3 regions of the Mesorhizobium sp. M0052 genome follow, and region 1 is predicted to be linked to each of the others. Evidence: riboswitches for the same ligand, from Rfam matches in the RefSeq annotation. Region 1 holds a riboswitch; each other region holds the start of a gene.
What was found. Region 1 has a riboswitch for thiamine pyrophosphate ahead of thiB (thiamine ABC transporter substrate binding subunit). Riboswitches for the same ligand answer to the same signal wherever they lie in the genome.

Region 1 (7,413 bases):
CGCTGCGGCGTGTTGGGGTGCGTGGCCAGGAAGTCGAGGCTGGCGTCGGTGGCGCCGCTGATCGAGCGGAAATCTGTATAGGCCGACATCGACTGCAGGAAACGCCCGGCGGCATAGGGATCGTAACCCGCCTCGCCGATCGACTTGATGCCGATGGCGTCTGCCTCCAGCTCCTGGTTGCGCGAGAACTGCGCCAGCCTCAGCTTGCCGCGGATCAATGCCTGCTTGGCGGTCGGGCTGTCGCCCAGCACATCGGAGACCACCTTGGTCGCCAGGCCTTCCTCGGCCTCGAGCTGCTGTCGCTGCAGACCATGATTGGCGGTGACGTGGCCCATCTCATGCGCGATGACGGCGGCGAGTTCGGCCGAATCATTGGCCAGCGCCAGCAGGCCGCGGGTGACGTAGAGATAGCCACCCGGCAGCGCGAAAGCGTTGACGTTGGGCGAATTGAGGATGGTGATGCGATAGGTCTGGGTCGGATTGGCCGACACCACGGTCAGGCTGCCGACAACCTTGGCCACCATGCGCTCGAGCTTGGGATCGGAATATTCGCCGCCATAGGTGGCAAGGATGCGCGGATGCTGTGCCTTCGCCAGTTCGGCAAGCTTGCTGTTGGCGGCGACATTGTCGACCGTGATCGGCTTGTCGGAAGGCTGGAAGCCGGATTCCTGCACTTCGGGAGGCGTGAACATCTGGCAGCTGGCCAGCGCCACGGCAAGGCCGGCCAGCGCGAGGAAGCGCACCAGCGGTCTGCGTTTCAAAGTGTCAGTGCCGGTCGGCAGCACGGCGTTCCTTCAGCTCTCGGCGCATGATTTGGACCGGGGTCCGCGCCAGCGAAAAATCGGTCTTCGTTGGCAATCCTGCACACATCAAAAAACCTACAGCGTTTACGCATCCGGCCGGGTGCGGCGCTGTAGGGGCAAATCACGGCTCGTGCCGGACCAGTACTAAGCGGACCTAGCCACATCGACTGGACCATGGCAAGCAAGCGCCACATCACCTGTAGCCGGTTTGGTCGTAAATTATGTCCGCTTCCGGGCAATATCGCGTGATCAGCCCGAACTTGCGCCGATATAGCGCCGAAACGCTTCAGGGCCAGTGCCGTCGAAAAAATCGGCGGCAGGTCCCGTCGCGGCAACCCTGCCATTGTCCAGAAAAACCATCTGCTCGCCGATACGGCGAGCGTCTTCCGGCTGATGCGTGACGAACAGCACCGTCATCGCCCGCTCGGCATGAACGCCGGCCACCAGGTCGAGCATGTCGTCGCGCAGTGCTGGCCCGAGCGAAGCGAACGGCTCGTCGAGCAGCAGCACTGGCCGGTCGCGCACCAGAACGCGGGCGAGCGCCACGCGCTGCCTTTCGCCGCCGGAGAGTTCGCGCGGCAGGCGCATTTCCTTGCCGGCCAGGCCGACGCGGTCAAGCGCCTCGGCGATTGCGGCGCGATCGGCGTCGGTCAGGTTGAGCGATGGCGAGCGGCCGAGCCCGACATTCTTCTCCACCGAGAGATGAGCAAACAGATTGTTTTCCTGGAATAACATCGACACCGGCCGCACCGAAGGCGGCTCGGCGCCGACATCGGCGCCGCCGATCAGCACACGACCGGACTCCGGCGTCTCGAAACCAGCCACCAGATCGAGCAAGGTCGATTTGCCCGAACCACTTGCCCCCATGATGGCGGTGATCTTCGATGTATCGAATTCGACATCGAACAGGAATGACGTTTCGCCATAGCTGAACGAGACCTTGTCCAGCCGGACAGTCGTGCCTTTCTCCACAGCGGACGTCACGATCTCTCTCCCCGTCCCAGCCAGTCTGCCGCGACCACCAATGCAAGGCAGACCGCCCCGAGCAGCAAAGCCAGCCCGGCAGCATCGGCCGTGCGATAGCTGCCCATGCGCGCCAGCAGGAGATAGGGCAAGGTCTGCACCGAATCGCTGCCGAACAGCGCGATGACGCCGAGATCGCCGAGCGACAGCGCCATGGAGAAGGCAAAGCCGGTGGCCAGCGGCCGCCGGAGCGATGGCCAGTCGACCAGAAGCAGCCGGTTCCAGCCCGCAATGCCGAGCTGCGCGCACAGCTTTTCGTGGCGCTCGCTCGCCGCATCATAGGCCGGGCGCATCGCGCGGATGGCAAAGGGCATCGCCATCACCGCATTGACGGTGACGACCATGACCGGCGCGATGGCAAAGACATCGCTGACCGTGCGCAGCAGGAGAAACCAGCCGGCGCCGATGACAATGGGCGGCACGACGAGGACGAAGCCGGCGCCGGTGTCGGTGGCATGTTCGAGCAATGAACGGGCACTGGACCGGCGGCGCAGCGACAGTGCCCGCCGAGCCATGATCAGCGACAGCGACAGCGCCACCGAAAGTAGCGCCGCCGAGAGGGCGAGACCGGCGCTGGTCAGGGTCGCCTGACGCACGGCACTCTCGCCCGCCAGCCGGCCGAGATCGGCGCCGAGGCCGGACGCGACGGTGGCCGCCATTGGTCCGGCGACGAACAGCAAGGCGAGCACGATCAGGACGGCGTTGAACGCTGTTTCTGCTTTGCCGGCCAAGTGATAGCGGCGCGGCGCGACAGGCAAATTGGCGTCGCCGGTCACATTGGCGCCGAGCCGCGTCAGCGCCAGCATGACGGCAAAAGTCAGCGCGATCTGCAGCACCGTCAGCGTCACCGCTCGCGCCGGATCGAAGTCGAAACGCAGCGCCTGATAGATGGCGACTTCCAGCGTCGTCGCCGCCGGCCCGCCGCCGAGGATCAGCACGATGGTGAAGGAGGTGATGCAAAGCATGAAGACAAGCCCGGCGACGCCCGGCAGCGCGGCGCGCAGCACCGGCCACTCGATCAGCCGGAAGGCTGGCCTCGCCCCCATGCCGAGCTGGCTCGCCAGCCGCCATTGATCGGCCGGCACCGCTCCCAGCGCTTCGAGGAACAGCCGGGTGGCCAGCGGCAGGTTGAAGAACACGTGGGCGACGAGGATGCCCGACAGCCCATAGATGTCGGGCCAGCTCTGGCCACCGATCGCGGCGAAATAACCGGCGCGGCCATAGAGCGCCAGTATGCCCAGCGCTCCGACAATTGCCGGCAAGGCAAGGGGCACAGTGAACAGCTGCAGGATGAAGCCGCGTCCGAAGAAGCGCGGATGCCGCGACAGCGACCGGGCGACGAAGAGCGCCGGTACGGCGGAAAGCAGAGTCGAGAGCGCAGCCTGCCAGAGCGTGAAGCGGACAACGCGCAGGAGATAGAGGTCAAAGGCGGACGCGGCGCCGGAAAGGTCGTGCGCGCCTTCGCGGATAAGGCCGGCGAAGGCGCCACCGATCAGCAGCGCGATTGCCGTAAGCGCGACAATGCCGGCCGTGATGCGGGGGTCAGAGGGATAGTGCGCACGCATTTCGTGCTATCCAACCCTACATCGCATGTTGGCTGCTGACGGAAATATTTCATGGAGGTCGAGTTCCCGCCCACCCCCCTCTGTCCTGCCGGACATCCCCCCCGCAAGGGGGGAGACTAGCAGCTTCGCTCCCCGCCCCATCCTCGCCGCGTTGGAGGTTGACGAAAGCTTCTGAGCGCTTGATCTCCCCCCTTGCGGGGGAGATGGCCGGCAGGCCAGAGGGGGGTGTTCAAGCGCCATCCTGAATTCCTACTTGCTCATCACCGCCAGCCATTCATCCACCCAGGCCTTGCGATTTGCCGCGACCTCTTCCGGGCTGAACAGCAAGGTCTTCGCCGGCTTGACCAGCCTATCAAAAGCCGGATTGAGCGGCTTGTCGGTTTTCCCGGCCGGGAACATCCAGTTGGTCTCCGGAATGACATCCTGGAATTTCGGCCCGGTCATGAAGGCCAGGAACTTCGCCGCCAGCGGATTCTTCGCGCCCGTGGTGGTGATGCCGGCGACCTCGATTTGCAGATACTCGCCTTCCTCGAACGAGGCCGCCTGGAAGCGCCCGGTGTTCTCGGCCACCATGTGGTAGGCCGGCGACGTCGTATAGGAAAGCACCATCGGCGCCTCGCCCTTGGTGAACAGGCCGTAGGCCTCGCTCCAGCCCGGCGTCACCGTCAGCACTTTGCCCCTGAGTTTCGCCCAGGCTTCCGGCGCCTTGTCGCCATAGACCGACTTGACCCACAGCAGCAGGCCGAGGCCCGGCGTCGACGTCCTCGGATCCTGGATGACGATCTTGTCGGCGGCATCGCCCTCGACCAGTTCCTTCAGGCTCTTCGGTGGGCTCTTCAGCTTTTCGGTGTCGTAGACGAGGGCGAAATAACCATAATCATAGGGCACGAAAGTGTCGTCGCTCCAGCCGCCCGGCACGTTGTTTTCAGCCACCGCGCCATGTGGGACAAACAGGCCGGAAGCCTTGGCTTCCGCGGTGAGGTTGGTGTCGAGGCCAAGCACGATATCTGCTTTGGTCGAGGCTCCTTCCAGCTTGACGCGGTTGAGAAGTGCGACGCCGTCGGCCGCCGAGACGAAGTCGACGCTGCAGCCGCACTCGGCTTCGAATTCCTTCTTCACCTGGGGGCCCGGACCCCAGTCGGCAGTGAAACTCTCATAGGTATAGATCGTGAGTTTTTCCTGCGCGGACGCAGAGCTTGCCAGTAGCGAAACAGCAAGCCCCAGCGCTGGGACAAGACGGGACAAAAACATGCGCATCGGCGCCTCCTTCATTCGTGTTGAAAGGAATTGAGGCGTCGGGCTGTCCGAAGCGTCTAATCCCTCCGCCGGTACAAACCGGATCAGGTTCAGCGGGTTGGCGAGACTGCCTCTCAGCCGGTCCGCGAAGATCGCGTCCGGCACCCCGTTAGAGCGTTTCGACACATAGGCCCGGCCAAGGTGCCACGCAAGTGGAAGTTTGCCCGAGCATGATCCCGGAAAGTGGAATCCGTTTCCGGAAAAAGATCATGCTCCAACAAAGAGTGACGGTGCCGCTCGGCCTTCCGTTTCGTCGGCGGGGCTGGTAAGGGCCAGCGGATATGAGCACATTCACCATCCTGCTTGGCGGCGATCTCGTCCGCACGCCGCGGCTCGACCGCCAGGTCGCGGGCACGCGCGTCATCGCCGCCGACGCCGGCATCGATCATGCCCGCCTGCTCGGCGTGATGCCGGAGCTGTGGGTCGGCGATTTCGATTCCGTGCCGGCGGACCTGCCTGCCGATCTCGCCGCCGTGCCGCGGGAGGTGTTTCCTCCCGAAAAGGACAAGACCGATGGCGAACTGGCGATCGCGGCGGCATTGGGACGCGGCGCCACCAGCCTGGTGCTGGCCGGCGCTTTCGGCGGCAAGCGCGCCGACCACGCCTTCCTCCATCTGGCGCTCAGCCTGCGGCTGGCCGAGGCCGGCACAAAATTGCTGTTGACCAGCGGAGCGCAGGAAGGCGCCCCTCTGCTGCCTGGCAAGGCCGGCTTCGACTATGCCGACGGAACGCTGTTTTCGGTGCTCGGCTTTTCCGATCTTTCGGGCCTCACCGTGTCCGGCGCGAAGTGGCCGCTCGACCATGTCGAGGTCGTGTTCGGCTCGTCGCTGACCATCTCGAACGAGGTCAAGTCCAACACGACCGGGGGCGGCCTCGAAATCGCGCTCGGCCATGGCCGCGCGCTGCTGCTCGCCCACCCCTACCCCTTGCCTGAAAGCTGACATGGCCCCGCCCCTTCTCAACCTCGACGGCATAAGACTGACCTTTGGCGGCACGCCGCTGCTCGATGGCGCCGAACTGACGGCGTCCGCCGGTGACAAGATCGCGCTCGTCGGCCGCAACGGCTCCGGCAAGTCGACGCTCCTGAAGATTGCCGCCGGTCTGATCGAGCCGCAAGACGGCGAGGTCTTCCGCCAGCCTTCGGCAACGGTGCGCTATCTCCCGCAAATGCCCGACATGGACGGCTTTGCCAATGTGCGTGCCTATGTCGAGGCCGGGCTTGGGCCTGCCGACGATCCCTACCGCGCCACATATCTGATGGAGCATCTCGGCCTCGCCGGCACGGAGAACCCCAACGATCTCTCCGGTGGCGAGGCGCGCCGCGCAGCACTTGCCCGCGTCATGGCGCCCGAACCCGATATTCTGCTGCTTGACGAGCCGACCAACCATCTCGATTTGTCGGTCATCGAATGGCTGGAAGAGGAGCTCGTCCGGACGTCTTCGGCGCTGATCGTCATCTCGCACGACCGACGCTTCCTCGAACGCGTCTCGCGCGCCACCGTCTGGCTCGACCGTGGCCAGACCCGCCGCCTCGACAAGGGCTTTGGCCATTTCGAGGAATGGCGCGACCTTGTGCTGGAAGAGGAAGAGCGCGAACAGCACAAGCTCGGCCGCCAGATCGTGCGCGAGGAGCATTGGCTGCGCTATGGCGTGACGGCTCGCCGCAAACGCAACATGCGCCGCCTGGGCGAACTGCAGACCATGCGCCAGCGTTTTCGCGGCCATCGCGGCGCCGAGGGCTCGGCGACCATGGTGGCCAGCGACGCCGCCGAATCCGGCAAGCTGGTGATCGAGGCCAAGAACATCGAGAAGAGTTTTGGCGACCTGACCGTGGTCAAGGGCTTCTCGACCCGCATTCAGCGCGGCGATCGCGTCGGCCTTGTCGGGCCGAACGGCGCCGGCAAGACGACGCTGTTGAAGATGCTTACCGGCGAGATGAAGCCCGATGCCGGCTCGGTGCGGCTCGGCACCAATCTGGAAATCGCCACGCTCGACCAGAAGCGCGAGGCGGTCGATCCGGCCGAGACCCTGGCGCAGTATCTCACGGACGGGCGCGGCGAAAACCTCGTCATCAATGGCGAGCAGCGCCATGTCGTGTCCTACATGAAGGATTTCCTGTTCAAGCCGGAACAGGCGCGCACCCCGGTGCGCGAGCTGTCCGGCGGCGAACGGGCGCGGCTGCTCCTGGCGCGTGTTCTGGCGCGGCCGGCCAACCTTCTGGTGCTCGACGAGCCGACCAACGATCTCGACATGGAGACGCTGGAACTGTTGCAGGAACTTGTCGCCGGCTTTGCCGGCACGGTCATCCTGGTCAGCCACGACCGCGACTTCCTCGACCGCACCGTCACCAGCATCATCGCCCCGGACGGAGGCGGCCGCTGGATCGAATATGCCGGTGGCTATTCCGACATGCTGGCGCAGCGCGGCGGCACCCGGCTCGACGACCGCAAGGCGCGCGCCAAGGCCGAAGCCAGCGATGCGCCGGCGCCGGGCAAGAGCGAGCCGGCAGCGCCAAAAGGGCCGTCGAAGAAACTGTCGTTCAAGCAGAAATTCGCCCTGGAATCGCTGCCCAAGAAGATCGAGGCGGTAATGGCCTCGATCTCGCGTTTGGAAAACAACATCGCCGATCCCGCCTATTACGAGCGCGACCCGGCCTCGTTCCAAAAGACCATCGCCGCCCTCGACAAGGAACGCGCCACGCTGGCCGCACTCGAGGAAGAGTGGCT
Region 2 (7,413 bases), on a different contig from region 1:
ACGCCTGACTGGCAGTGCGCTTCGCCGCAGGAAGAGTCCCGTTACTTTCCCGGCCTGGCAGGGCAGCTTGTCTCGGCGCCGCTGAATTCCGATCTGCAAAGCGGCCTCATCCCGTCACGCCCTGTGAAAAAAGGGCAGGAGGGCTACGGCTTCCATTTCAGCGTCGGCCGCTGAACGCTTGAGCCGGCTCTACGGCTATTCGGCTGGGGTTTTCCGAAGCTTTTCTAACACAAAGAGCTTGCCCTGGCGCACGGCGTACTCGATTGATTGCGCCTTCGCCAGATGTGCCGCAATCGCGCTGGCCAGCATGCAGCCCGTCCCGCGCATCGATCCGGCAAGACGCGGCGTGTCAAAGCGGACTGGTTCGTGATCGGGGCGCAACAGAATATCGGTTGATTGCGATCCCGATGCATGGCCGCCCTTGATCAGCAGAGCCCGCGCGCCGGCTGCCAGCAATTCTTGGCCTTGCCACACTACGCCGTCCTCATCCACTGCCCGCTCCGAGCCAACAAGGAGTGCCAGCTCGAAGAGATTGGGGGTGACCAGACGGCAAAATGGCATCAGATCGCATTTCAGGGCGGCGATGGCGCCGGCTTCCAGGAGCGCCGGGCCTGACGTCGAGGCCAGCACCGGGTCGAGCACTGCCGGCACCTGCGGATTTTCGCGCAGCACTCCGGCAACCGCAATGACGATCTCGACCGTGGCGAGCATGCCGATCTTGATGGCCGCCACTTTGTTGGCCTGCAACCCCGCACGCATCTGACCGGCCACCAGACCGGGTTGCATAGAGTGGATTTCCATGACCGCATGGTGCGTCTGCACCGTTAGCGCGGTGACAGCAAGGCAGGTTCGCACGCCAATGGAAGAGATCGTCTCGATATCGCGTGCTATTCCGGCTCCGCCGCTGGAGTCCGAACCGCCGACCACGAGCACATGCGGTTCCCGCCTTAGCGCCATCGCTCTGTCTTTTCGATCCATTGCCGCGTGCGCGCTTCGGGATCGGCATTCAACGTGATGTCGGTCACCACTGCCGCGCTGTCTGCGCCAACCTCGAAGACACCGTCGAGCCGGTCGGGGTTGAGGCCGCCGATGGAGACCAATGGGATCGGTGCGACCCGGCGCTTCCACTCGCTGATCCGTTCGAGCCCTTGCGGCGCCCATTTCATCTGCTTCAGGATGGTGGGATAGATGGGGCCGAGCGCGATATAGTCGGGCTCGGCAGCGATAGCCGTTTTCAGTTCGAGATGATCGTGCGTGCTGAGCCCGAGCTTCAATCCGGCGTACTTAATCGCCAGCAGGTCGGCCGCGGCCAAATCCTCTTGGCCGAGATGGACGAAGTCGCAGCCTTCCTCGATTGCCGTGCGCCAATAGTCGTTGACGATCAGTTGGCAACCAAGGACCGCGCAGACGCCGTTCGCGCGGCGGATTTCCATCCGCAGCGTGGCCTCGTCCCTATCCTTGACGCGCAACTGAACCAGCTTGACGCCAAGCGGCACCAGCCGCTCGATCCAGGCAGCGCTATCAACGATCAGGTAGAAGGGATCGAGCTTCATGAAAAAACCGCCCTTCCGATCGTTGGCGTCGACGGCACGGCGACGTCGCGGGGTTCGAGCATTCCCGAGCTGAAAGCTTCACGACCGGCCTCGACCGCCTTGCCGAACGCACGCGCCATGCCGACCGGATCGGCCGCCTTGGCGACCGCCGTGTTCAGGAGTACGGCGTCAAAGCCGAGCTCCATGACGGTTGCCGCGTGCGACGGCCGTCCGAGCCCCGCATCCACGATCAGCGGAACATCAGGGAAATGGCCGCGCATCGAGCGCAGCGCAGTGATGTTGATCGGTCCGAGGGCGGAACCGATCGGCGCGCACCACGGCATCAAGACGTTACAGCCCGCCCCCAGCAGCCGCTCGGCGACAACAAGGTCGTCGGTGGTATAGGGGAATACCGTAAAACCGTCTTCACACAGGATGCGGGCGGCTTCGACCAGGCCGAACACATCCGGCTGCAGCGTATCGTGGTTGCCGATCACTTCGAGCTTGATCCAGCTCGTACCGAAGACCTCGCGCGCCATTTTTGCGGTCATGACCGCTTCCTTGACGGAGTGGCAGCCGGCAGTGTTGGGAAGGATCCTTGTGCCCAGCGAGCGGATCAGCGACCAGAATTTTTCGCCGCCCCTGCCGCCTGCCATCTCACGGCGCAGAGAGACGGTCACCACCGACGTGCCCGATGCCCTGACCGCATCGGCAAGGATGGCCGGCGAAGGATATTGAGCTGTGCCGAGAAGCAGGCGGGAGGGAAGCGTCGTCCCGAGAAGGTCGAACAAGCTAGCCTCCCTGCATGGGCGAGAGGATTTCAATCCGGTCGCCGTCGTTCAACTGGAATTCCGCCCGGTTGGCTTTGTGCACGAGGTCATTGTTGACGGCCGTCGCCAGCCAATCGCCCTCATAGTCGAGCGCGGCAAGCAGCGCCTCCAGCGTTGTGGCGGCAACCTCATGCGCTTCGCCGTTGACGGTCAGTTTCATGGGCAAGCTCCTTGGTTCTGTCTTGACTGAAAACCAGGTCGGCAGCCTGGCGCGCCATGGCGGGAGCCAGGAGAAAACCGTGACGATAGAGCCCGTTGATCGCGATGATTTCACCGTTCGTTTCGACGCGCGGCAAATTGTCGGGAAAGGCTGGGCGGACGCCGACACCGGTTTCAACGATCTCGGCCTCGCCAAAGGCCGGGTGGAGGGCATAGGCGGTACCCAGCAGTTCCATCATCGAACGCGCCGTAACCGGTCCGACGGACTGGCTTTCAATCATCGTCGCACCAATCATGAAACGGTGATCGGTGCGCGGCACTGCATAGAGTGGAAAGCGCGGATGCAGCAGCCTGACGGGGCGCGACAGTGAGATATCAGGGGTACGCAGGGTGAGCATTTCGCCGCGAACGCCGCGCAGCCAGTCATTTTGCGCCGCCATTCCCGTACAGTCGATCTGACGATCGCAACCAAAAACATGCTGGGCGTCGGCGCCGAAGTGGAATTCAACACCCGTGGCCGCGAGCTTGTCATGAAGTGCTGCCATCGCCTGGCGCGGATCAAGATGGCCCTCAGCGGCGAAGAGCAATCCGCGGCGGAAGCGGCCGGCTAAGTCGGGCTCCAGCAAGGCAATTTCATCTTCCTCGACGCGCCGATAGCCCGTCGTGCGGCTGGCGAACCGGTCGAGCTCGCCCGCATCGCGCGGCGCGGCCAAGACCAGCGTTCCCCGTCGTGCTACCAAGCCGGGCGTTGCGGCGTCCCACCAGTCGGCGGCGTCACGTCCGAGATCCAGCACCGGCTGCTCGGCGCTTTCACGCTCGCACCACGGCGCCAACATGCCACCGGCGAACCACGACGCATTGCCCCCAAGGGCAGGCCTTGTCTCGGCAACGGTAACCGCCGCGCCGCGTGCGGCGAATTCGAAGGCGGCGGTGAGGCCGGCAACGCCGGCCCCTTTGACCAAGACCTTCATGATGGCTCACGTGGCTGAGGTATGAGCGGTGCGCCGGTCTCGTCCGCCGGCAGGTAGAGATCGCCGCCCTCGCGGTACTTCGCCGCCATCGCCGCCATGCCCTCTTTCTGTGCCTCGGCGCGGATGTCGTGAGAGATACGCATGGAGCAGAATTTCGGTCCGCACATCGAGCAGAAATGCGCCATCTTGTGCGCTTCCTTGGGCAAGGTCTGGTCGTGGAAGGACCGCGCGGTTTCCGGGTCGAGCGACAGGTTGAACTGGTCCTCCCAGCGGAACTCGAAGCGCGCCCGGGAAAGGGCATCATCCCTAACCTTTGCAGCCGGATGACCCTTCGCCAGATCGGCGGCATGGGCGGCGATCTTGTAGGTGATTACGCCGGTCTTGACGTCGTCGCGATCGGGAAGGCCAAGATGCTCCTTGGGCGTGACGTAGCAGAGCATGGCTGTGCCGAACCAGCCGATCATGGCGGCGCCGATACCTGAGGTGATGTGGTCGTAGCCCGGCGCGATGTCGGTCGTCAGCGGTCCAAGCGTATAGAACGGCGCCTCGCCGCAGACGGCGAGTTGCTTGTCCATGTTCGCCTTGATTTTGTGCATCGGCACGTGGCCGGGCCCTTCGATCATCACCTGGCAATCCTTCGCCCAGGCGATCTGCGTCAGCTCGCCGAGCGTTTCCAGCTCGGCGAACTGCGCCGCGTCGTTGGCATCGGCGATCGAGCCGGGACGAAGGCCGTCGCCGAGCGAGAAGGAGACGTCGTAGGCTCTGGCGATGTCGCAGATCTCCGCGAAGTGCTCGTAGAGGAAGCTTTCCCGGTGATGGTGCAGGCACCATTTGGCCATGATCGAGCCGCCGCGCGAGACGATACCCGTCACCCGGTCGACCGTCAGCGGGATGTAATGCAGCCGCACGCCGGCGTGGATGGTGAAATAGTCGACGCCTTGCTCGGCCTGTTCGATCAGCGTGTCGCGGTAGACCTCCCAGGTTAGATCCTCGGCAATGCCGCCGACCTTTTCGAGCGCCTGGTAAAGCGGCACCGTGCCGATCGGCACCGGCGCGTTGCGCACCATCCAGTCGCGGATGTTGTGGATGTTGCGGCCGGTCGACAGGTCCATCACCGTATCGGCGCCCCAGCGGATCGCCCACACCATCTTTTCGACCTCTTCAGCCATCGACGATGTGACGGCGGAGTTACCGATATTGGCATTGATCTTGACCAGGAAATTGCGGCCGATGATCATTGGCTCGCTCTCGGGATGGTTGATGTTGGCGGGAATGATCGCCCGTCCGCGCCCCACCTCGTCACGCACGAATTCGGGCGTGACGAAATCGGGCAGCGTCGCGCCGAAAGCTTCGCCGTCGCGCTCAAGCTTGCCGCGCAGGATCTCGCGACCAAGGTTCTCGCGGATGGCAACGAACTCCATTTCGGGTGTGATGATGCCGGCGCGCGCATAGGCAAGCTGCGTCACCGCCTTGCCTGCCTTGGCCCTGAGCGGTCGGTGGCGGATGGGAAATTCCGGCGTCAGGCGTTCGCCCGTCGCGAATCCGTTGTCCTCCGGCCGGACATGGCGGCCGTCACAGCCCTCGACATCGCCGCGCGCCAAAATCCATTCGTGGCGAAGTCGGGCCAGGCCTTTTTCGATGCTGGTGTCGACAGCCGGGTCGGTGTAGGGGCCGGACGGATCGTAGACGGTGACGGGCGGCTCGCCGGCCGTCGGATGGACGGAGATTTCGCGCATCGGCACTTTGATCTGCGGGTGGATGGTGCCGGGCTTGTGGATCTTCCGTGAGGCGGGCAGCGGTCCCGTTGAAACGGCTGGGGTGAGGGCATTCATCTTGAGGCTCCTTTGCTCATGCATTGGAGACCCAGTTCTGTGCCGGAAGGATGAAAAGACGCTTCTGTCGACCTGCCGAAACAGGACCTCGGGCGTGAACTCACGCAAAGCGCTTGCACCGTCCCTACGCCAGTATGAACTGGATCAGGTTCAACGGGTCACTGCGCCGCGAAAGCCAGCAGTATCTCAGCCCCTTGCCGGGACTCCCCTGGTGAATGCCTCAGGTTGAACGGGCCGGCGCGGCTTTGTCAAGCGCATTTGGCCCGCCCACTGTCAAATCAAACCAGGACCGCGTCGTCTTCTTGGCAATCTGGCATCTGCCCCTGCTCTGTTCCACATCCTGTTTGGGTGCAAGGCCACCACTCAGCGGAACCCTCAGAGAAGGAAACCGTCCACATTTGGCTAGACTGCTCGACGATAAGTCCAGAGCTGTGCCGGCGGTATGTTGCGGACGACGAAGTCATAGTGGGAAACCACGTAACGGTCTGGCATCTTGATCACCGGCGACAGAGGTCCGTATGTGATCTGAATCACGGGCCGGCCGGCAGGAATACGGGCAAGCAGATCCTCAACCAGCGCGACACGCTGTTGCATTGGAAAGCTCAACAGCGGGACTGCACTTATAACACAATCGAACTGTTCACCTTTGCGCTCACCCAGAGCTTCGTCCAGCGCAAATGCGTCGCCCAATCTGAAGTCCACATTCGGGAAGCGTTGCACCAAGCCGTCGTAGAAAATCCTGGAATATTCGACTGAAACCAGCTGGCGCGGCTTGATTCCCCTAGCCAGGATCGCCTTTGTGATGACACCGGTTCCCGCGCCAAGCTCCAGAATCGGTAATCCTGACCGTGGGTTCACCACGCTTGCCATCCGGCGTGCCGCATAAACCGAAGTGGGAATAAGGGCTCCCACGCCCTTCTTGTCCTTTTGCCAGCCTTTGAAGAATTGGACTTCTTCCTCAAACCTTTTGCCGAGCCGCTCCTTCAGTCGCAAAATCATATCTTCTCCCTGCGTCAGCCGCTTACCCAACGTCATGAATTTGGCAAAGCGCGTTTTGGCCAATCTCGCCACCCTTTACAAGCCCGTTAAGACTGCTTGCCTGTCACGACGCGGTCAGCATGAATTGCCCCTTAACGCACTTTCATGTTTGTTGGGCCTATGTTTCGCCCTCGCCTGCTGCCCGAAAAAAGTTTCCCGAGCTATGCGTATCTGCCCGGCAAATATCCACATCCGGTGCGTGATCCCTTGGGCCACAGTTACCGATCAGATCCGGTGACCGTCGCCGTTGGCGAAGCGCTTGGCTCAGATGTGTTTCTATGGGGAATCGACCTTTTCAATCACGGCTACTACTGGGAAGCCCATGAAGCCTGGGAGCCTCTCTGGCAGGCTGCGAAACAAAGCGCTCAGCACCGCCTGTTCTTCAAGGGACTGATCCTGTTGGCGGCGGCCGGCGTGAAGATCCGCGAGGGCAAGCGGGTCGCAGCGGCGCGCCATGCGACAAGAGCTGCAGGGCTTTTTCGTCAGATGGTGAGAGTGCCGGGCGGCCTGTTTGAGGAAGCGCTCGGGATGACACCTGCCGCGCTCGCTGCACATGCCCAAGCGGTCGTAGCTTACCCGGTTGTTCTGCGGGAGCCAAAGCCTGCCCAGCCTGAGCCCGTGTTTGATTTCATACTCGCACCAGTACCCGAGAGCGTTTGATCGGCAATTCAGTGGTCCAAGCTAACTTGGTCAGCAGGAAACGGGGCCTTTGAAAACCGCTCACCACCCGCATGCGTCACAAACAAAGAGTGCAGTAATCTTTTATAGGCAACTCGCGGCCGCTTCGATGTCGATGGTCTCGAGGGGCGGGGGCTGACCGGTCGCGCTCGTAGCCAATCGACGATAGTGTGCTGAAGGTTCTGCAAAAAGTTTTGGAGAGAGAACGGTCGTTGCGCTGAGGCGAAAGCGGCCATGGCACGGTGGTGACGTTACGATCACCGATTCCCGTGGAAAGGGGAAGTGCCATGACCAATCGAGAAGTTAGACTGAGCAGAGGCGAGTTGAAAGCGTTGCTGTTGTCGGATGAGGACGGCTTTCGCCAGGCATTGCA
Region 3 (7,413 bases), on a different contig from region 1:
TAACATACCCGAGTCCCACCACGTATTATTTCGTGACTATTTGGCGTCGGAACCTTCCCAGATATCGCGCGTTGCGGCGACTGTATTCGCGCTGCCTTATATAGGCAGACTTGAGTACGTCCACAGCATGGGTTGGGGGAGGAGCAGGCCACCATGTCGAAAAGAGAAATCGGAACGTCGGCCTCACTGGGCCGACGCATCGCCGATCTGAAAGCCAGGATGCGAGACGCCAGCGTTACTGAACACGAGATGCAGACCTTCCAGAAGGTCGCAGCCATCATGGGAGGTGTCGAAGGCTCCCTACGCCTCGACGCCGACGACCTGATCGCGGCGTCCTTCGTCACCGAGGCGCTCGGCGATCCCGGGTCGAATTGAAGGTCAGAGCCCGTCGGCACTCAAGTGCCGGCGGTCGATGGCCCGGTTCGCAGCGCCGCGATGCCGGAGCGTGTCTGCACCGCCCGCGGCGGGGATTTCTTGCGCACTTTGAAGATTTCAGGCGAGCGGCCTCGACGGCGCTTGAAATATTGGGCTTCGCGTTCGTGCTTCGCGTTCGTGCTTCTCGGCTGCTTCTCGGCTGCTTCTCGGCTGTCGAAGGTGCCGAGATTGTCGCCGTCCAGCCCTTGACCACAAGGGCTAAGCCAAACCGCCAAGGCGCCTTAAACGAAGGATCCGGCCAGCCGGATCCTTCGAAATATCGCGATGCTCCGGCATCGCCTTCAGCTCATACTTGGTCCAACTGGTGACGGCGTGGACGTCCCGGGAAACCTCTCGAAAGTCCGCGGTCGCTGCCTTACACGTCGTCGAACGGGCCGCCGCGCCTCGCCAGGTCGTGACCAATGGCGGCTTCCTCGGCGTCGTCGGGCAAGGCATCGTCACTGTCCTGGTAGGGGTTGTCGTCATCCTCCTCGGGCAGTTCGCCTTCCTTCTCGACACCGGTGGTGTCCGGCAGGCTTTCCTCATCTGCTCCGTCGGGCAGGACCGTTGCGCCACGCAGCGCATCCCAATCCTGCCGACCCGGCGTCGGCGCTTCCACTTCATCATTGGCGATCCTGTCGCGGGCATCGTTTTTGCTCGGTGGCGCCTCGACCTCGTCATTGGGTTTTCTGTTTCGTTCCATGATTGCCTCCTCTGGGCGGCTTAGCGTCGAGAAGGTGGAACTCACTTCCGGCTGCCAGGTTCCAGCAACCACTCCAGCTTCAGTGGAACCAATTGCCGCCAGTCTGCTTTGCCAAGGACTAGTCTGCTTTGCCAAGGAGATGAATCCAGAGGAGCTGGACCATGAAGACTTTCCCCCTCATCCCATGCGTGCTGCTCTTGGCGCTGGTCGACCCGGCGGCCGCGCAGGACAATAGCGACCAGCACGGCCCTGCCGCGCCTTGCCAGGCGCAGCCTCAGGACGATGCTCGGAAGCCGCCGGTCGCCAATGGCGGCGGCGAATCGACCAGCACGCTCGGTCCCTGCGGCGGCGTGCTGCAGCCGCCGCCCAGTGGTGACCAGGGTATGACGCAGCCGCCGCCGGATCAGGGCAAGACGCCGGTGATCAAGCCTGGCGAGGTGCCTGCGCAGCCGCCGAAGCAATGACCTTTGCTTGAAACTTCACGGCGTGGCACGAAGGCGGTCGGTTCCGATCTTGGCCGGGCGACGCGGTCACCGGATCAATGCCGGCGCCGGCCGCAATCGCCACCGGAATTGGAGCCGTGCATCATCCATGTCGAAGGTCTCCTGAGGGATTGTGCTTCAATGCGAATCTTGCGGGTGCGGGTTCTGCTGGCATGACCGGGAAGCCGATCAATTTAGTCTCCGCTTGCGGAACAAGACCGTACCGGCTGCGTTTGCCTCCAGGAGCCCGCCACCTCGATCTGCGCTGTTTTCGCCTCATGCGGGAACACGGCGGAGCTCGCCAACAACGACAGGAGACGAAGATGAAAACCATCCTTATTCCCGCCGTCGCCGGGCTCGCCATGATCGCTGGTATCGGCATTGCCGCCGCCGACGAGGTGATCGTCACGCAGCCGGCACAGCAGCAGGTGATCATCACCCCGGAACAGCGCACGGTCGTGCACCAGTACGTAAAGAAACATCCGCTTGCCTCGGTCAATCTGCTCGGCGTCGAATTGAATGTCGGCACTGCCTTGCCTGACACTGTCGAGCTGCAGGAGGTTCCCGACGTTCAGTACAGATACGCCGTCGTCGACAACCATACCGTGTTGGTCGACCCCAGCACGCGCAGGATTGTCGAGGTGGTCGAGTAACGCTCGACAACCTAACCATTCATCGGTGATACGGCCCTGTCGTTCTTCCCAAAAGGGCGGCAGGGCCGAATGACGAAGATGATGAAAGGAGAATTGCCATGTTGCCGCATGTCGAGACCCCGAACTCCGCCAATGTTGCGGCGTGTTGCGACAAGTTGCTGGCCGAGCGCAACACGGCGCTGTTATCTATGAAGGAAGCGATCGCGCTCCTGCGGGAGCGCACCGGCACCGATCGTTCGGATGCCGACCTCGCGGGGCTGATCGTCAAGAAAGCGGCGCTGCTCGGCGTTGCGGTGATTTCCGACCCGCGCTGAGATGTCTCGTCACTCAAGACGCCGGTCGAATTTTCGGCTAATGTTTTCGTGGAATCTGGACCAACCGACCGGACCCAACCACGGAGGCTTAAGTGACGGACGACAAACAGGACCGCATTCGCCAGCGCGCGCACGAGATTTGGGAAAAGGCCGGCCGGCCTGAAGGCGCGCATCAGGAACACTGGGAGCAGGCCACGGCTGAAGTCGATGGCGCGGTCGCCAAGCCAAAAAAGGCGGCGAAGAAAGCTGACGCCAAGCCCGCCAAGGCAGCCGCCAAGCCAAAGGCAGCGAAGCCTGCCGCCGCAAATTCCGGCAGAGCCAAATCGAAATAAGGCCAGTCGAAATAAAGCAAGGCCGGAATTCGCTGGCCGGGCCATCCTTGGCGCCCGCCGTTCAGGCGCGCCCGAGCCTCTCAACCTGACGAATTGCGCCTGCGACGGGCAGCGCAATTCCTTGTGTTTGGCGACAGGCGCCCTCATGCCTCCCAGGCATAACTCGACAGCGCAAAGCGAATGCCGGCAGCTGTCATGGCCAGTTCGCATTCGGTGATCTGGCGCAGGTGGCGCAGATAGCGCGTCACGGTCTGTGGCAGCCAGCCGGCGCAGGCCTCGACATAGGCGCGGCTGTGAACAAGGGTGCCGGTCGACAGCCTCTCGTCCTTCTCGGCAACGACTTTCAGATATTGGCGGATGAAGCGGATGTCGTCGGCGATGTCCTGGCTGGCCATTCGCCAGGCCCCGGCGAGGCGTTCGCACTGATCGAATGACAAGGGCAACAAAGGGGGCGGCAATAAAGGCGGCGGCAACAAAGGCGGCGGCAACGACGGGGGTGACAGCAAAGGCCGAGAGAGATCGGCGAAGGCAACATGGTTCGCTGTGTTCAAGGACATTCCTCTCTGCGAAAAGAGATATCGTACTTTATGTACGAATGAGCGTCAAGCCAATTTCGTACGGTTGGGACGATAACGCAACGAACTGACGAGTCGTCTGTTAACGCCCGGGCGCCCGGCACGTCTGGCCCAAAACACTTTCCCGCAGTGCCTCAACAAACGGCTTCCCCAATGCCGCGAACGGTGCTTTAACCCGCCCATCCACAGGGGTGCTCCGTATCGGCGGGGCTGAGATGAGGGCGGCAAGCCTTCGGACCCTAAAGCTGATCTGGATAATACCAGCGGAGCGAGGCGGGCGATGTTTTCAGGCGCACAGATTTCCCTTTATCCCATGACCGACGATTTCGTCGGCGTCATCCTCGGCGCGCTCGGCGCGCTCGATCCCTGGCGCGACCGGCTGCGGATCGAAACCGATGACATCTCGACCCTTATGGTCGGGCCGCCCGAGGTGCTGTTTCCCGCCATGCGCGACCTGTTCGTCGCGGCGGCCAAAAGCGGCAAGCACTGCGTGCTTTCGGCGGCGGTCTCGCGCGGCTGTCCGGGCGAGCCCGACGATCCGATCTGCCGCTCCGACGAGACCGGCGGCCCCGCCATTCCGCTGGACGAGCGCAAGATCGCCGCGATCCGCGCTGTCCAGGCCACGCCGTCGACCGGCCAGCCGGTGGCGGCGCAGTTCTCGCTCTACGTTATGGGCACGGGCGACCATATGGACGAGATCTACGGCTGCATCGATTTCCTGAAACAGTCCGGCGTCTTTGAGCGCTCAAAGAACTTCTGCACCAAATTGCGTGGCGATGCCGGTGCGGTGTTTGCCACGCTCAACGAGGCCTTCTGCCGCTTCGGCCCCGGCGCCGGCCACGTCACCCTCGACATCACGATCTTGGCGAACAGCCCGAGCACGGTCTGAGCCGTGGCTCAAGCGTCGTTCCTCGAGGATATTGCCGTGGCTGGTTTATCTGACCCATTGCGTGGAGGAGATGCCTCTGACCCCTCAGCACAAAGAGGAGGGGAGCCATTGGCGATTGGCGAAGACCGCGATGCCCACGAATCTCCCCCCTTGAGCGGGAGATGGCCGGCAGGCCAGAGGGGGTCCCACCGCGTGGAGCGCCGACGTCCTTTTCGCATCGGCAAGGCGTGGGCGCTCTATGCGAGACGACCCCCTCTGTCGCCTTCGGCGACATCTCCCCCTCGAGGGGGGAGATTAGCCGCAGCCATCGCCAAGACCATCCCCGCCGCCTGCGCCTTCGCCCTGCTCCTCGCGGCCTGGGAACTCTACGCCCGCTATGGCGGCGCTGCCCCCATCATGCTGCCGGCGCCGTCGCGCGTGCTGCAGCAGGCCTGGGAGCATCGCGCCGCCCTGGCCGAGAACACGCTGCCCACCATCCGCGCCACATCAGCCGGCTTCGCCTGCTCGTTGGTCGCTGCCTTCATGCTTTCGGCGCTGGTCGATTTCTTGGCCCCGCTGCGCCGCGCGCTGTTTCCGCTGCTGATTGTCAGCCAGACCTTGCCGCTGGTCGCGATTGCGCCGCTCATCGTACTGTGGTTCGGCTTCGGGCTGATGCCAAAAATCCTGCTTGTGGCGCTCGTCACCTTCTTCCCGACGATGGTCGCGCTGGTCGAAGGTTTTGCTGCGACCAGCAAGGAGATTTCGCAGATGCTCGCCGCCATGGGGGCAGGGCGCTGGCGTATCTTCTGGCTGGCGCGCCTGCCTTCGGCGCTGCCCTATTTCTTCGCCGGGCTGCGCATCTCCATCACCTACGCCGTGGTCGGCGCGATCTTCGCCGAATATGCGGGGGCGGCGAAGGGGCTGGGCATCTACATGCTGAATGCCAAGAACAACTTTCGGCCCGATCTGGTGCTCGCCGCGGTCGCCGTCAGCGCCGCGCTCACGCTTGTCTTGTTCGCCATTGCGGTGCTCGTCCAGCGCTTCGCCATGCCTTGGGAGAATGCAGGGAGCGAAAGCCGCGACGGCAAGGTTGAAGCTGCAGAAGAGAACCGCCAATGACGCGGCTCGAACTCCGGGACATCAGGAAGAACTTCGGCGCGCTTGAGGTGCTCGCCGGAATTTCGCTTCATGTCGCGGCCGGCGAGTTCGTTTCCATCCTCGGCCCTTCCGGCGCCGGCAAGTCGACGCTGTTCCAGCTGCTGACCGGCGCGCTGAAAGGTGAGGGCGACATGCGCTTCGACGGCGCGCCAATGCAGGGCAACCCCTTCGCCTTCATGCCGCAGCGCGACTCGCTGATGCCGTGGCGGCGCGTCATCGACAATGTGACGCTGGGGCTGGAAGTGCAGGGTCTTGGCCGCAAGGCGGCGCGCGAACGCGTCGCGCCGTTGTTTGCCGAGTTCGGCCTTGCCGGCTTCGAGCGCGCCTGGCCGGCGGAACTTTCCGGCGGCATGCGCCAGCGCGCCGCCCTTTTGCGCACCGTGGTGCAGCAGCGCGACATGCTGCTGCTCGACGAGCCCTTTGGCGCGCTGGATGCACTGACCCGCGCGGGTATGCAGCGCTGGCTGGAAGGCATGTGGCAGCGCCACCGCTGGACCGCGCTGCTGATCACCCATGACGTGCGCGAAGCCGCCTACCTCTCCGATCGAATCTATCTGATGTCGGCGCGGCCGGCCCGCATCATCGGCGAGATTGCCGTGCCGCTGCCGCGCCCGCGCACCACCGGCAGCGATGCCGCGCGCCAGGCCGCCGCGCTCGAAGCCGACATCCTCGACACGCTGCTCAATCCCGGGACTGACCGGGGCTTGTTTCCGCAGACCGCTCAAAGGAGTTTTTCATGACCGAATTCACACGCCGGCAGGCTTTGCTGCTGACGCTGGCTGCCGGACTGCCGCTTGCCTCTCGCGCTCATGCGGCTGCGCAAAAAATCACCGTCGCGCTCGACTGGACGGTCAACACCAACCATGTCGGCCTGTTCGTTGCCCGCGACAAAGGATTCTACAACGAGGCCGGGCTCGATGTTGAGATCCTGCCCTATGGCGATACTGGCGCCGGCACGCTGGTCGCCAACCGCATCGCCGATTTCGGCATTGCCGGCGTCGGCCTGTTTACCCAGCGGGCTGCCGGCGCCGATCTCAAGGCGGTCTACGCCGTGGTCCAGCAGGAGACCGGCCGGTTGGTCTTCAACGCGGATCGCGGCGAGATCAAGAGTCCCAGGAATCTCGACGGTCTGACCTATGGCGGCTTCGGCAGCGCCTGGGAAAACACGCTGATCTCGACCATCATCCGCCACGATGGCGGCAAGGGCGTTTTCGAGACGGTGACATTAGGCACCTCGGCCTATGAGGCGCTGGCCAACGGCTCGGTCGACTTCACGCTGGAGGTCTCGACCTGGGAAGGCGTCGCTGCCGAGTTGAAAGGCGTCAGGCAGCGCGGCTTCCGCTACGCCGACTACGGCGTGCCCGACGAGCACACCACCTTGATCGCCTCCAGCAATGCATATCTCCAGGCAAACCCGAAGGCCGTATCGGCCTTCGTCGAGGCAACGCGGCGCGGCTACCAATTTGCCTGCGATCACCCGCAGGAAGCCGGCGATCTGCTGATCGCTTCCAACAGGGATGCGCTGACCGACCCGGCGCTGATCCACGCTTCGCTGAAAATGTTGGTCGACGGACACTTCTTGCGCAGCCAGGACGGCGTCATCGGCACCATCGCCAGGGCCAAGATCGAGGCGATCGGAACCTACCTCTTCAGGGCCGGCATATTGCTCGATGGCGATGGCAAGGTTCTGAAGGAGAAGCCGGATTTCGGGGGGTATTTCACGAACGAGTTTTTGGGCGCGTAATCTCCCCCCTCGAGGGGGAGATGTCGCCGAAGGCGACAGAGGGGGTCGGTACGTCCTGACGCGACTTCCTATCGCGGACAGAGGATGTCAGCGCCTTACGCGCGGCGACCCCCTCTGGCCTGCCGGCCATCTCCCCCTCGAGGCGGGAGATTGCGCCTCACCGCCTTCTC

Region 2: it holds a riboswitch for thiamine pyrophosphate, as region 1 does, so the genes downstream of both, thiC (phosphomethylpyrimidine synthase ThiC) here and thiB (thiamine ABC transporter substrate binding subunit) in region 1, are expected to answer to the same signal.
Region 3: it holds a riboswitch for thiamine pyrophosphate, as region 1 does, so the genes downstream of both, NKJ77_RS25235 (YkoF family thiamine/hydroxymethylpyrimidine-binding protein) here and thiB (thiamine ABC transporter substrate binding subunit) in region 1, are expected to answer to the same signal.

What each region holds. Positions count from the first base shown of each region.
Region 1 is NZ_JAMYUS010000013.1:161,975-169,387, reverse strand. It holds gene NKJ77_RS19205 (M48 family metalloprotease) at 1-692, opposite strand, end outside; gene thiQ (thiamine ABC transporter ATP-binding protein) at 1,053-1,787, opposite strand; gene thiP (thiamine/thiamine pyrophosphate ABC transporter permease) at 1,784-3,391, opposite strand; gene thiB (thiamine ABC transporter substrate binding subunit) at 3,641-4,648, opposite strand; TPP riboswitch at 4,692-4,806, opposite strand; gene NKJ77_RS19185 (thiamine diphosphokinase) at 4,969-5,628, shown strand; gene NKJ77_RS19180 (ABC-F family ATP-binding cassette domain-containing protein) at 5,630-7,413, shown strand, end outside.
Region 2 is NZ_JAMYUS010000035.1:17,224-24,636, reverse strand. It holds gene NKJ77_RS30415 (hydroxymethylpyrimidine/phosphomethylpyrimidine kinase) at 196-957, opposite strand; gene NKJ77_RS30410 (thiamine phosphate synthase) at 948-1,553, opposite strand; gene NKJ77_RS30405 (thiazole synthase) at 1,550-2,323, opposite strand; gene thiS (sulfur carrier protein ThiS) at 2,325-2,522, opposite strand; gene thiO (glycine oxidase ThiO) at 2,491-3,492, opposite strand; gene thiC (phosphomethylpyrimidine synthase ThiC) at 3,489-5,324, opposite strand; TPP riboswitch at 5,428-5,544, opposite strand; gene pmtA (phospholipid N-methyltransferase PmtA) at 5,727-6,323, opposite strand; gene NKJ77_RS30380 (DUF309 domain-containing protein) at 6,483-7,022, shown strand.
Region 3 is NZ_JAMYUS010000021.1:114,836-122,248, reverse strand. It holds gene NKJ77_RS25275 (hypothetical protein) at 154-375, shown strand; gene NKJ77_RS25265 (hypothetical protein) at 791-1,117, opposite strand; gene NKJ77_RS25260 (hypothetical protein) at 1,279-1,581, shown strand; gene NKJ77_RS25255 (DUF1236 domain-containing protein) at 1,923-2,252, shown strand; gene NKJ77_RS25250 (hypothetical protein) at 2,351-2,566, shown strand; gene NKJ77_RS25245 (DUF2934 domain-containing protein) at 2,659-2,898, shown strand; gene NKJ77_RS25240 (hypothetical protein) at 3,042-3,293, opposite strand; TPP riboswitch at 3,651-3,763, shown strand; gene NKJ77_RS25235 (YkoF family thiamine/hydroxymethylpyrimidine-binding protein) at 3,754-4,362, shown strand; gene NKJ77_RS25230 (ABC transporter permease) at 4,618-5,460, shown strand; gene NKJ77_RS25225 (ABC transporter ATP-binding protein) at 5,457-6,239, shown strand; gene NKJ77_RS25220 (ABC transporter substrate-binding protein) at 6,236-7,243, shown strand.